Regions from separate parts of the Streptomyces sp. NPDC028991 genome, predicted to be linked through region 1. Evidence: riboswitches for the same ligand, from Rfam matches in the RefSeq annotation. Region 1 holds a riboswitch; the other holds the start of a gene.
What was found. A riboswitch is a leader RNA that binds a small molecule or an ion and turns the genes downstream of it on or off. The one in region 1 is predicted to bind glycine.
Positions count from the first base shown of each region.

Region 2: another riboswitch for glycine. It lies ahead of gcvP (aminomethyl-transferring glycine dehydrogenase); the one in region 1 lies ahead of gcvT (glycine cleavage system aminomethyltransferase GcvT).

Region 1 covers NZ_JBVHVP010000019.1:75,726-82,811, forward strand. Annotated here, with positions in the region: gene ACZ4V1_RS28660 (enhanced serine sensitivity protein SseB) at 1-585, opposite strand, end outside; gene ACZ4V1_RS28665 (AAA family ATPase) at 661-1,329, opposite strand; glycine riboswitch at 1,509-1,602, shown strand; glycine riboswitch at 1,603-1,720, shown strand; gene gcvT (glycine cleavage system aminomethyltransferase GcvT) at 1,760-2,893, shown strand; gene gcvH (glycine cleavage system protein GcvH) at 3,030-3,407, shown strand; gene glyA (serine hydroxymethyltransferase) at 3,422-4,684, shown strand; gene ACZ4V1_RS28685 (L-serine ammonia-lyase) at 4,781-6,148, shown strand; gene ACZ4V1_RS28690 (glycoside hydrolase family 25 protein) at 6,424-6,981, shown strand; gene ACZ4V1_RS28695 (NADPH-dependent F420 reductase) at 7,083-7,086, opposite strand, start outside.
Region 2 covers NZ_JBVHVP010000003.1:535,006-542,091, forward strand. Annotated here, with positions in the region: gene gcvP (aminomethyl-transferring glycine dehydrogenase) at 1-2,881, opposite strand, end outside; glycine riboswitch at 3,059-3,154, opposite strand; gene ACZ4V1_RS10165 (PRC-barrel domain-containing protein) at 3,303-3,680, shown strand; partial or broken gene ACZ4V1_RS10170 (DNA polymerase IV) at 4,129-5,454, opposite strand; gene ACZ4V1_RS10175 (MerR family transcriptional regulator) at 5,549-6,232, opposite strand; gene ACZ4V1_RS10180 (bifunctional nuclease family protein) at 6,427-6,900, opposite strand; gene ftsR (transcriptional regulator FtsR) at 6,985-7,086, opposite strand, start outside.

The sequences.
Region 1 (7,086 bases):
GAGGCAGCGGCGGGCGGTGCGGACCACGCCGACGGCGGCGAACTCGGCGGAGGCCGCGGCCAGGAAGTCCACCGGGTCGTCCTGCCAGTCCGGCTCGAAGAGGCGGACCCGGCCGCCGGACGCGGGCCCGTCCAGCGGGGTGCGGCCGGCCCGGCACAGCTCGGCCACGGCCGGCGGCGGCAGCGGGATGCCGATCACGCCGTCCGGATTCACGGCGATGCCGGCCTGCGGGGGCAGGCCGCGGGCGAACTCCGCGGCGGGGGCGACGGTGTACGCCATCTGCGCGCCCGCGACCTGGCGGAGCTGCTCCTCGGAGCTGAACACCGGCACGTAGGCCTGGCCCTCGATCTCCAGCGAGGGCAGGTCGAGGGGGCCGCTGTCGGGGCCGCCGCCGTTGGGCAGGGGTATCCACAGGAAGCTGCGGCCGAGCACCTCGACGATGCGGCCGCCGGCTCCCCGTACGCCGAGGGAGGCGGACAGCACCTCCTCCAGTTCGTTGCCGGGCCACCCGCCGTGCGGGTGGGGGTGCGCCTGCGCCGGGAATCCGGCGGAGAAGTCCGCCGGGATGCCCCCTGGGATGTCCATCTGCCTACCGCCTGCCTGGTACCGCTGCTGTGGCTGAAAAGGCTAACCCGTTCGGCCCTGCCGCCCTACGGTGCGTCACCCGGTGAAGGCGATCCGGCGCAGGGTGTCCGCCGCCGACCGGTCCAGGAGGATCGCCGAGGTGCAGCCGGCGGGCAGGGCGCCCTCGGTCACCGCGCGCAGCAGGCGGGTACTGGCCGTGCGGTGCCGCAGGAACGCGTACCTCGACACGCCCCGGCCGCGCTCGCGCTGGCCGGCCAGGGCCTCGTCGGGGTCGACGTCGAGGAGCAGCAGGTGCAGGGTGCCGTCCCGGCGGCGGGCCTCCCGGGCCAGCCAGGCGCGCACCCAGGCCTGGGTGCCGCAGTCGTGCACGACGACGCCCTCGCCGGAGCGCAGCGCCCGGCGCAGTCCGGCGTAGTGGGCGAGGCGGACGAAGGGGCGGTAGAGCCCGTACGGCAGGAAGCGCGGCATGCGGCCGTCCCAGCGGTCGCGGGTGTCCTGCGAGTCGATGCGCGGTCCGCGCACGGTGCGCTTCATCAGCGTGGACTTGCCGCTGCCGGGCAGGCCGGTGATCACCACCAGGTCCCGGGGTCCGAAGAGCAGGGCGTGCGGGCTGCGGCCGTCGCGGTCCCGCAGGTCGCGGACGACGGGTGCGGGCAGCTCGGCGCACACCTCCGGTGCCGGGGCGACGGGCTGCTTGGGCAGCGCGAGACCCGAGGTCGTGGCGTACGCCGTGGTCCTGTTCACCGTGATCGTCCTCCCCTGGGGCGGTTCACGAGTCACCATCCCCGTCGAGTGTAAAGAGAAGGTAATGCGCAGGTCTCGCGTTTTCGTGCGCTTACTGCCACAGGCCGGTTACAGATCACGGTCTGCCATGGATCGGCCGGGCGTGCAATGATGGCGGCGCCAACTGCATACCGGCCGTTTGAATCCGCGCGGGAGAGTCCCCGGCCGCGCCGGGGCGCCGAAGGAGCAAGTCCCTCCCTTGAATCTCTCAGGCCCCGTTACCGCGCGGGCGAGGCACATCTGAAAAGCGGGCCGCCCCTCGACGGGCTGCCCCACCCAAGGTGCAAGTCCTGATCGCCGTGCTCCGGTGGTCGTGGCGAACCTCTCAGGTTTCGATGACAGATGGGGAGGATCGACCTCGCCACGTCCTGTCCTGGGAGACGACCGACCGATGAGCAGTACAGAACTCCGCCGTACCGCGCTCGATGCCACGCATCGCGCGCTGGGCGCGACGATGACCGACTTCGCCGGCTGGGACATGCCCCTGCGCTACGGGTCCGAGCGGGACGAGCACCTCGCCGTGCGCTCCCGGGCCGGTCTCTTCGACCTCTCGCACATGGGCGAGATCACGGTCACCGGTGCGCAGGCCGCCGAGCTGCTGAACTTCGCGCTGGTCGGCAACATCGGCAGCGTGCAGCCGGGCCGCGCCCGCTACACCATGATCTGCCGTGCGGACGGCGGCATCCTGGACGACCTGATCGTCTACCGGCTCGCCGACACCGAGGCCGGGTCCGCGCACTACATGGTCGTCGCCAACGCCTCCAACGCCCAGGTGGTGCTGGACGCGCTGACCGAGCGGGCCGCCGGCTTCGACGCCGAGGTCCGCGACGACCGCGACGCGTACGCGCTGCTCGCCGTGCAGGGTCCCGAGTCCCCGGCCATCGTGAAGAGCCTCACCGACGCCGACCTGGACGGCCTGAAGTACTACGCCGGACTGCCCGGCACCGTGGCGGGCGTCCCGGCGCTCATCGCGCGCACCGGCTACACCGGCGAGGACGGCTTCGAGCTGTTCGTGAAGCCGGAGCAGGCCGTGCGGCTGTGGCAGGCGCTGACCGAGGCGGGCGCGGGCGCCGGGCTGGTCCCGTGCGGCCTGTCCTGCCGGGACACGCTCCGCCTGGAGGCGGGCATGCCGTTGTACGGGCACGAGCTGACGACCGCGCTGACGCCCTTCGACGCCGGGCTCGGCCGGGTGGTGAAGTTCGAGAAGGAGGGCGACTTCGTCGGGCGCGCCGCGCTGACCGAGGCCGCGTCCCGGGCCGAGCAGAACCCGCCGCGCGTCCTGGTCGGCCTGGTCGCCGAGGGCCGCCGGGTGCCGCGCGCCGGGTACCGGGTCGTCGCCGGCGGAGAGGTGATCGGCGAGGTCACCTCCGGGGCGCCGTCCCCGACGCTGGGCAAGCCGATCGCCATGGCGTACGTCGACCCCGCGCACGCGGCGCCGGGCACGGCGGGTGTCGGCGTGGACATCCGGGGCAGTCACGAGCCGTACGAGGTCGTGGCGCTGCCGTTCTACAAGCGCCGGAAGTAGACACTGCACACTGGCACCGGGCGGCGGGGTCCTGTCGTCCCGCGCGCGTCCTCGCTGCTCACCAGCGGTCTCAGCGGTTTCCTTCATCAGTAGCCCCCTTCACCAGCACTCCCTCGCGTACAGGAGAATTCAGGCCATGAGCAACCCCCAGCAGCTGCGCTACAGCAAGGAGCACGAGTGGCTGTCGGGCGCCGAGGACGGCGCCTCGACGGTCGGCATCACGGAGCACGCGGCCAACGCGCTCGGTGACGTCGTCTTCGTCCAGCTTCCCGAGGTCGGCGACTCGGTGACCGCGGGCGAGACCTGCGGCGAACTGGAGTCGACCAAGTCGGTCTCCGACCTGTACTCCCCCGTCTCCGGCGAGGTCACCGAGGTCAACGAGGACGTCGTCAACGACCCGTCGCTGGTGAACAGCGCCCCCTTCGAGGGCGGCTGGCTGTTCAAGGTGCGGATCACGGACGAGCCGGCCGACCTGCTCTCCGCCGACGAGTACACCGCCTTCACCGCCGGCTGAGGAGTCACGACCGCATGTCCCTTCTGAACACCCCCCTGCACGAGCTGGACCCCGACGTCGCCGCCGCCGTCGACGCCGAGCTGGACCGCCAGCAGTCCACCCTGGAAATGATCGCCTCGGAGAACTTCGCCCCGGTCGCGGTCATGGAGGCCCAGGGCTCGGTCCTCACCAACAAGTACGCCGAGGGCTACCCCGGCCGCCGCTACTACGGCGGCTGCGAGCACGTCGACGTGGTCGAGCAGATCGCCATCGACCGGGTCAAGGCGCTCTTCGGCGCCGAGCACGCCAACGTGCAGCCGCACTCGGGCGCCCAGGCCAACGCGGCCGCGATGTTCGCGCTGCTCAAGCCCGGCGACACGATCATGGGTCTGAACCTCGCCCACGGCGGGCACCTGACCCACGGCATGAAGATCAACTTCTCCGGCAAGCTCTACAACGTCGTCCCGTACCACGTCGGCGAGGACGGCCAGGTCGACATGGCCGAGGTGGAGCGCCTCGCCAAGGAGACCCGGCCGAAGCTGATCGTGGCCGGCTGGTCGGCCTACCCGCGGCAGCTGGACTTCGCCGCGTTCCGCGAGGTCGCGGACGAGGTCGGCGCGTACCTGATGGTCGACATGGCGCACTTCGCCGGTCTGGTCGCGGCGGGCCTGCACCCGAACCCGGTCCCGCACGCGCACGTCGTGACGACCACCACGCACAAGACGCTGGGCGGCCCGCGCGGCGGTGTGATCCTCTCCACGGCCGAGCTGGCCAAGAAGATCAACTCCGCCGTCTTCCCCGGTCAGCAGGGTGGCCCGCTGGAGCACGTGGTGGCCGCCAAGGCCGTCGCCTTCAAGGTCGCCGCGAGCGAGGACTTCAAGGAGCGCCAGGGCCGTACGCTGGAGGGTGCCCGCATCCTGGCCGAGCGCCTGGTGCGGGACGACGCGAAGGCGGCGGGCGTGTCCGTCCTGACCGGCGGCACGGACGTCCACCTGGTCCTGGTCGACCTGCGCGACTCCGAGCTGGACGGGCAGCAGGCCGAGGACCGTCTCCACGAGGTCGGCATCACGGTCAACCGCAACGCCGTCCCGAACGACCCGCGTCCGCCGATGGTGACCTCCGGTCTGCGCATCGGTACGCCGGCCCTGGCGACCCGCGGCTTCACGGCCGAGGACTTCGCCGAGGTCGCGGACGTGATCGCCGAGGCGCTGAAGCCGTCCTACGACGCGGAGGCGCTCAAGGCCCGGGTGAAGGCCCTGGCCGACAAGCACCCGCTGTACCCGAGTCTGAACAAGTAGACACCGCGAGTACGGGGCGCCGGACCCGCCACAAGCGGGCCCGGCGCCCCGCCCCGAAGCACCACCTCTGCACCACCCCCGTTCTGAGGAGTCCCCGTGGCCATCTCGGTCTTCGACCTGTTCTCGATCGGCATCGGCCCGTCGAGCTCCCACACGGTCGGCCCGATGCGCGCGGCCCGCATGTTCGCCGGCCGCCTGCGCAACGAGGAGCTGCTGGGCTCCGTCGCCTCGGTCCGCGCCGAGCTGTACGGCTCCCTCGGCGCCACCGGACACGGCCACGGCACGCCCAAGGCGGTGCTGCTCGGCCTGGAGGGCGACTCGCCGCGCACGGTGGACGTGGAGACGGCGGACGACCGCGTCGAGACGATCAGGTCGTCGGGCCGCATCCGCCTCCTCGGCGAGCACGAGATCGCCTTCGCCTACGACGACGACATGGTCCTGCACCGCCGCAAGACCCTCCCCTACCACGCCAACGGCATGACGCTGTGGGCGTACGACGCGCAGGGCGCCGAGGTGCTGGCCAAGACCTACTACTCGGTCGGCGGCGGCTTCGTCGTCGACGAGGAGGCGGTGGGCGCGGACCGCATCGTGCTCGACGACACGGTGCTGAAGTACCCCTTCCGCACCGGCGACGAGCTGCTGCGCCTGTCCCGCGAGACGGGCCTGTCCATCTCCGCGCTGATGCTGGAGAACGAGCGGTCCTGGCGCGACGAGGACGAGATCCGCGAGGGCCTGCTGGAGATCTGGCGCGTCATGCGGGCGTGCGTCGACCGCGGCATGTCCCGCGAGGGCATCCTGCCGGGCGGCCTGAAGGTCCGCCGCCGCGCCGCCAACACCGCGCGCAAGCTGCGCTCGGAGGGCGACCCGCAGGCCCTGGCCATGGAGTGGATCACCCTCTACGCCATGGCCGTGAACGAGGAGAACGCGGCCGGCGGCCGGGTCGTCACCGCCCCGACGAACGGCGCGGCGGGCATCATCCCGGCGGTCCTGCACTACTACGTGAACTTCGTGCCCGGCGCCGACGAGGAGGGCGTGGTCCGCTTCCTCCTGGCCGCGGGCGCCATCGGCATGCTCTTCAAGGAGAACGCCTCCATCTCCGGCGCCGAGGTCGGCTGCCAGGGCGAGGTCGGCTCGGCCTGCTCCATGGCGGCCGGCGCCCTCGCCGAGGTGCTGGGCGGCACGCCGGAGCAGGTGGAGAACGCCGCCGAGATCGGCATGGAACACAACCTCGGTCTGACCTGCGACCCGGTCGGCGGCCTCGTCCAGATCCCGTGCATCGAGCGCAACGGCATGGCCGCGGTCAAGGCGGTCACGGCGGCCCGGATGGCGATGCGCGGCGACGGGTCCCACAAGGTCTCCCTCGACAAGGTCATCAAGACCATGAAGGACACCGGCGCGGACATGTCGGTGAAGTACAAGGAGACGGCGCGGGGCGGTCTCGCGGTGAACATCATCGAGTGCTGAGGGAAGGGCACGGGACTCCCCCGCTTCCCGCACCCTGACTCCCGTACCGCGTGCCCCGGGGCCGGCGGCGCGCGGTCGCGGGCCGGGAGGACGGGGAGGACGTTCGCGGCGGACTCCGGCAGCAGGGTGGCGACCGTCGGTTCCCGGCGGGGGCAAGGAGACCGGCCGCGAGGAACGTGAGCCGGAAGCCGTCGTTTCGGGGTCAGCGGCGGATCACCCGTGGCATGGTGAGGAGATCTCGTCTCCCGTACCCCCCCACCTCTTCGGGAGGTTCCATGCTGCGCGGTATCGACGTCAGCGCGTACCAGTCCTCCACCTACGGCACGGACGGCCTCTCCTTCGTCTTCGTCAAGGCGACGGAGGGCCGTTCGTACGTCAACCCCAAGCTCGCGGCCCAGACCAAGCGGGCCCGCGACGCCGGACTCGTCGTCGGCTTCTACCACTTCCTGTGGCCGGGCAACCTCACCGCCCAGGCCGAGTACTTCGTCTCCAAGGCGCCGGACAAGAAGGGCGACATCCTCGCCGTCGACTGGGAGACGACGGGCGAGGGCAGCCATGCGAGCAACGCGGAGAAGGACGGTTTCATCCGGAAGGTGAAGGCGCTGCGGCCGGACAACCGGGTGATCCTCTACGCGAACAGGAACTTCTGGCTGAACGTCGACACCACCTCGTACGCCGGCGACGGCCTCTGGATCGCCGACTACGTGCCGGCCGGCAAGCCCCGCATCCAGGCGAAGTGGCGCTTCCACCAGTACACCGACGACCCGGTCGACACCAATGTGGCGGACTTCTCGAGCAGGGCCGCGCTGAAGGAGTGGGCCGGGGCCGCTTAGGGCCCGCCCGGCGGATCAGGCCGCGGACGCGGGGGCCGGCACGCCCGTCCGCCCTGATGAGGCGCCGTCGCCTTGCCGCGACCTGACCCGCCGGACAGGCCTCAG
Region 2 (7,086 bases), on a different contig from region 1:
CCTCGTAGGCGTCCAGCGGCGGGCAGGAGCAGACGAGGTTCCGGTCACCGAAGGCCTGGTCGACGCGGCGCACCGGCGGCCAGTACTTGTCGGCGGCGGACACCCCGGCCGGGAACACGGCCTCCTCGCGCGAGTACGCGTGGTCCCAGTCGCCGGCCAGCGCACCGGCGGTGTGCGGCGCGCCCCGCAGGGGGTTGTCGTCGGCCGGCCAGGCGCCGGAGCCGACCTTCTCGATCTCCGCGCGGATGGCGATCATCGCGTCGCAGAACCGGTCCAGCTCGGCCAGGTCCTCGGACTCGGTCGGCTCGATCATCAGCGTGCCGGCCACCGGGAAGGACATCGTCGGCGCGTGGAAGCCGTAGTCGATCAGCCGCTTGGCGACGTCGTCGACGCTCACGCCGGTCGCCTTGGCCAGCGGGCGCAGGTCGATGATGCACTCGTGCGCGACCAGCCCGCCGGGGCCGTTGTACAGCACGGGGAAGTGCGGCTCCAGGCGCTTGGCGATGTAGTTGGCGGACAGCACGGCCACCTGTGTGGCGCGCTTGAGTCCCTCGCCGCCCATCAGCCGGACGTAGGACCACGAGATCGGCAGGATGCCGGCCGATCCCCACGGCGCCGCCGAGATCGGGCCGACGCCCGTCTGCGGACCGGCCGCGGGCTGCATCGGGTGGTTGGGCAGGTACGGCGCCAGGTGCGACCGTACGGCCACGGGGCCGACGCCGGGACCGCCGCCACCGTGCGGGATGCAGAAGGTCTTGTGCAGGTTCAGGTGCGAGACGTCGCCGCCGAAGTGGCCCGGCTTGGCGAGGCCGACCAGGGCGTTGAGGTTGGCGCCGTCGACGTAGACCTGGCCGCCGGCGTCGTGCACCCGGGCGCAGATGTCGGCGACGTGCTCCTCGAAGACGCCGTGCGTGGAGGGGTAGGTGATCATCAGCACGGAGAGCTCGTCGCGGTGCTTCTCGATCTTGGCGCGCAGGTCGTCGACGTCGATCTCGCCGTCCTCGGCGGTCTTGACGACGACGACCTTCATGCCGGCCATGACGGCGCTCGCGGCGTTGGTGCCGTGGGCGGAGGACGGGATGAGGCAGACGGTGCGCTGGTCGTCGCCGTTGGCGCGGTGGTAGGCGCGCACGGCGAGGAGGCCGGCGAACTCGCCCTGCGACCCGGCGTTCGGCTGCAGCGAGACCTTGTCGTACCCGGTGACCTCGGCGAGCCGCTCCTCCAGCTCACGGATGAGGGTGAGGTAGCCCTGCGCCTGCTCGGCGGGCGCGAAGGGGTGCAGCTGCCCGAACTCGGACCAGGTGACCGGCTCCATCTCGGTGGTCGCGTTGAGCTTCATGGTGCAGGAGCCCAGCGGGATCATGCCGCGGTCCAGCGCGTAGTCCCGGTCGGCGAGGCGGCGCAGGTAGCGCAGCATCGCGGTCTCGGAGCGGTACTGGTGGAAGACGGGGTGGGTGAGGAAGTCGTCGGTGCGCAGCAGCGCTTCGGGCAGCGTCTCCTCGGTCGCCGCGTCCAGCGCCTCGATGTCGCCCTCGACGCCGAAGGCGTTCCACACGCCGCCGACCTGGGCACGCGTGGTGGTCTCGTCGCAGGCGAACGACAGGTGGTCGGAGTCGACGAGCCGCAGGTTGACGCCGTTCTCGCGAGCGGCGTGGACGACCTCGGCGGCCCGGCCGGGCACCCGGGCGGTGACGGTGTCGAAGTAGGCGCCGTGGACGATCTCGACGCCGCCGGCCGCGAGACCCGCGGCGGTGACCGTGGCGTACCGGTGGGTGCGCCGTGCGATGGCCCGCAGCCCCTCGGGCCCGTGGTACACGGCGTACATGCCGGCCATGACGGCGAGCAGCACCTGCGCGGTGCAGATGTTGCTGGTGGCCTTCTCACGGCGGATGTGCTGCTCGCGGGTCTGCAGGGCGAGGCGGTAGGCCTTGTTGCCGTCCGCGTCCACGGAGACACCCACCAGGCGGCCGGGCAGGCTGCGCGCGAACTTCTCGTGCACCGCCATGTAGCCGGCGTGCGGCCCGCCGAAGCCCATCGGCACGCCGAAGCGCTGCGTGGTGCCGATCGCGATGTCGGCGCCCAGCTCGCCGGGCGAGGTGAGCAGGGTGAGCGCGAGCAGATCGGCGGCGACGGTGACGAGGGCGCCGAGTTCGTGCGCCCGGTCGACGACCGGCCTGATGTCGCGGACGGCACCGGAGGCACCCGGGTACTGGATCAGGACGCCGTTGATCTCCCGCTCCGCGACCTCGGCGGGAATGCCCTCGCTCAGGTCGGCGACGACGACCTCGACGCCGGTCGGCTCCGCGCGGGTCTGTATCACGGCGATGGTCTGCGGCAGGGCGTCCGCGTCGACCAGGAAGAGGCCCTTCTTGTTCTTGCCCATGCGCCGGGAGAGTGCCATGGCCTCGGCGGCCGCGGTGCCCTCGTCGAGCAGCGAGGCGCCGGAGGTCGGCAGACCGGTGAGCTCGGCGACCATCGTCTGGAAGTTCAGCAGGGCCTCGAGACGGCCCTGGGAGATCTCCGGCTGGTACGGCGTGTAGGCGGTGTACCAGGCCGGGTTCTCCATGACGTTGCGCAGGATCACCGGCGGGGTGAAGGTGCCGTAGTAGCCGAGGCCGATCATGGAGTCGAGGACCTGGTTGCGGTCGGCGAGCGAGCGCAGCTCGGCCAGCACCTCGGCCTCGGATCGCGCGCCGGGCAGGTCGAGCGCGTCGGCGTTCTTGATCACATCCGGCACCGCGGCGGCCGTCAGCTCGTCGAGCGAACCGTAACCGACCTGCGCGAGCATCTTGGCCCGTGCCTCGTGGTCGGGGCCGATGTGGCGCTGCTCGAAAGGCATTGCCTGTTCGAGCTCGGAGAGCGGAGTGCGATGGGTGGTCATTGCGGAGGCCTCCTGGTCTGACGACCTTCGAGGGGCACCACGGCGCGGGTACCCGTACGGCCTCCCCCTCTGTCATCTCGACCTGAGAGCTTCACCGGGCGGGCCCGAAGGCTCTCCCGGCTTTCACCGTCGGTGAGAGCGGAAGCCGTCGACACCCGCCCTGCTTTCCAGAGTGACCTCGTCCGTGCGGTACGTGAGCCTGAGAGATTCCGGGGAGGATTTGCTCCTTCGGCGCCTCCGGTGGTGTCCGGAGGACTCTCCCGCGCGGGGTCAGCAGCCGTTTGCCAGGGTACCAGCGAGGTCGCCGACGGACCTCGAGTGGCCGACCGGCCCTATGTGCTCTTTTGTAGTACTACGGATGATTTCGGCGGCTGGTTGGTCGGCTGGTGCGCGACCCCAGTGCGATCAAGTGGAGGGCCTCGTGCGTACCGACATCGACCCGCGCAACCTGATCGGCCGAAAAGCGTTCGACCGCAACGGCACCCGGATCGGCACCGTCGACGAGGTCTATCTCGACGACGCCACCGGCGACCCCGAATGGGCGGCCATACGCACCGGGCTGTTCAGCCGGGACGCCTTCGTGCCCCTGGAGCCGAGCGAGCTGGTCGACGGCACCTTGCGCGTGCCCTTCGACCGGGCCTTGATCAAGGAGGCTCCCGACTTCGGTGTCGGCCGCCACCTCTCGCCGGAACAGGAACTCCAGCTCTACCACCACTACGGCCTCGACGTGGCCGCTCCTCCCCCGGCCCCCGACCACGACTTCGGCAAACTGGCGGGCCAGGGCAAGGAGGAGAGCTGACGGCCTGGGCGGCGCTCTCGTCGGTGCCCTCCTTCCCGCCCGCGCGTCCCGGATGCGGCGGACCCCGCTCGGCCGGCCTCGCCGATCAGGCGCCACCGGCCTCCGGCGCCCCTGTACGCCGGACGACGCCCTGACCGGGGGCCGCATGCTCCCGCCCTGCCGGGCCGGCCCCCGCATGGGGCCCCGTGCCGTTCCCCATGCCGATCCCCATGCCGGTGTCCATGCCCGTCTCCATACCGATCCCCGTTTCGATTCCCACTCCGACCCCCATGCCGGTCTCCGCGTCGGGCTTGGTGCCGGTCTCCGCGTCAGGCCCCGTACCGTGGCCCGGGCCGGCCTCCGGGCCGAGGCCCGTGTCGATGCCCGTGTCGATGCCCGTGTCGAGGCCCCGGTCGGCCCCGGCGGTCGCGGGCCCGGTGTCCCCAGGTCTTCGCGGCACGGGCGGCGGGACCAGCGGCAGCGGATCCGCCGGTGTCAGATCCGGGTCGTCCACCGGGAAGGTCCGCACCCGGCCGGTCTCCGAGTACGGCGTCTCGAACCGCACGGTGACCCGCCCCAGCCCGCTGCCCTGCACCCACCCGTGTCCGTACTCCGCGTGCCGCACGTCGTGACCCGACGGCCAGCGGCGCTCGACGGGGACCGGCCGGTCCTCGGGAACGGGCTCGGCGTCGGGCTCCTCGGTGACTTCGTCGGCGCGGTCCCCCGCCGCCTGCGCGAACAGGTCCTCCTGCGTGTAGTCGGCGAGCCCGCTGACGCCGACCCCGAGCAGCCGCACGCCCCCGGTGGTGTCCACGGAGTCCAGCAGCCGGGCCGCGGCCTCCCGCACCACCGCCGGGTCGTCCGTGGGCCCGCGCAGCGTCTCGGAGCGGGTCAGCGTGGAGAAGTCGTACCGGCGCACCTTGAGCACGATGGTCCGCCCGGACAGCCCGGACCCGCGCAGCCGCCGCACGCACCGGTCGGCCAGCCGCCCGACCTCCACGCCGACCCGCACCCGGTCGTGGATGTCCACGTCGTAGGTGTCCTCGACGGACACCGACTTGGTCTCCCGCTCGGCCACCACGGGCCGCTCGTCGCGGGCCAGTGCCATGGCGTAGAGGGCGTGCCCGTGCGCCTTGCCCAGCAGCCGTACGAGCTCGTCCTCGCCCGCCTCGGCGATTTCCCCGACCGTGGTGATCCCGGCCCGCCGCAGGTGGTCTCCGGTGGCCGGCCCCACCCCGGGCAGCGTCCGCACGGTCATCGGCTCGAGCATGGCCCGCTCCGTCCCCGGCGGGATGAGGACCAGCCCGTCGGGTTTGGCCTGTTCCGAAGCGATCTTGGCGAGCATCTTGGAGGCGGCCAGTCCCACGGACCCGGCGACGCCGGTGACGGCGCGGATGTCCGCGCGGAGCCTCGCCCCGGCCAGCCGCGCCGATTCGGCGTCCCGGGCCGTCCCACCGGCCTCCAGGTCCACGAAGGCCTCGTCCAGGCTCAGCGGCTCCACCAGCGGTGACAGCTCGCGCAACAGCCGCATCACCTGCTCGCTGATCGACCGGTAGAGCTCGAAGCGCGGGACGAGGTACGCGGCGTTGGGTGCGAGCCGCCGCGCCTGGCCCATGGGCATCGCCGAGTGGACGCCGAAGACCCGCGCCTCGTAGGAGCAGGTGGCGACCACGCCGCGCGGCCCGAGCCCGCCCACGACGACCGCCTTCCCGCGCAGACTCGGCTTGGACGCCTGCTCCACCGAGGCGAAGAAGGCATCCATGTCGAGATGCAGGATCGTGGGCGCGGTTCTCACATCTCCGATGCTGCCCTACGCCACTGACAATGCCCCGCTCGCGCCGCTGTGGTGTTCAGGGCGCGTGTGCAGACCGCGGTTCAGCCCGCGTGTGTCAGACCGCCCGGTTGCGCCGCCGCGCCAGTTCGTCGGCCGGATTGTGCCCGACCAGGGTCTCCCCCGTGTCGATCCGTTCCCCGTGCAGCTGTGAGAGGGCGCTCTCCACGTCGCGCCAGACCACGCCGACGGCGATACCGAAGATGCCTTGCCCGCCCTGGAGCAGGGCGTGCACCTCGTCGGGCGAGGTGCACTCGTAGACCGTGGCTCCGTCACTCATCAGCGTCACGCGCTCCAGGTCACGGAAGTCGCGCTCCCTGAGGTGCTGGACGGCGGAGCGGATGTTCTGCAGCGACACCCCGGTGTCCAGGAAGCGCTTAACGATCTTCAACACGACCACGTCGCGGAAGCCGTACAGACGCTGCGTGCCGGATCCGTGCGCGGGTCTCACGCTGGGCTCGACCAGAGCCGTACGGGCCCAGTAGTCGAGCTGCCGGTAGGTGATACCGGCGGCCGCGCAGGCCGTCGGCCCGCGGTAGCCGATCTGCTCGGACGCCATGGACGTAGCCCCTCCGCTGCTCGGCACGGCAGCCGGTCGCTGCGGAGCGGGGTCGGCCGCCCCGCCGTGCCGGGGATGCCCCCCGCCGGCGCGGAGCCGAGAGCTCGTGGGAGGGTACGGACCGCTTGCCCCGAGGCTCTGCCCGGGGCCACCCCCAGCCGTACCGTCGCCGCTGATTCTCACGCCGACCTCCGTCCTTGACCTGCCTCCTCGACGGTAGGCAGTCACCAAGGGTGCGTCAACGATCGCCACACTCGGCACGCCGAGTGATAATCACCCTACGAGTGGTTTCGCGTGCCCAACCGCGGGGAAAGGCTAGCCGAATGTGCCCGGAGGAGGGTCCGCGCGGCGCCTTGGAGGATCTTGCCCCGCGCGCCTCACTGATTGCTGGTCCCGAAGTCCTCCGGCGAGATCTGGTCGAGGAACTCGCGGAACTTCTCCACCTCGTCCTCCTGCTCGTCCGGGATGGCGATGCCTGCGTCGTCGAGCACCGTGTCGCTGCCGTAGATCGGCGTTCCGGTGCGCAGGGCCAGCGCTATGGCGTCGGACGGCCTGGCGCTCACCTCGACGCCGCTCGCGAAGACCAGCTCGGCGTAGAAGACCCCGTCACGCAGGTCCGTGATGCGTACTTCCGTGAGCTCCTGGCCGACGGCTTCCAGCACGTCCTTGAACAGGTCGTGGGTCAGCGGCCGTGCGGGAGCCATGCCCTGCTGGGCGAAGGCGATCGCCGTCGCCTCCCCCGGCCCGATCCAGATGGGGAGGTAGCGGTCGCCTCCCACCTCGCGCAGCAGCACGATCGGTTGGTTGGAGGGCATCTCGACCCGGACACCTACGACATCGAGCTCGTTCACACAGCAACCCTAGGCCGTGCCCGGGACATTTGGGTAGTCGGGCCGGGGCCGGGTGGACGTTCCGGGTCCGCGAACGCGCCCGTTTCAGGGCAGCCGTACCCCGAGGGCGGTCTGCACGAGCGCCGCGTGCAGCTTCACCGCCAGCCCCGCCAGTTCCTTGGCACGGGCTTCCGCGTGGGCCCTGGT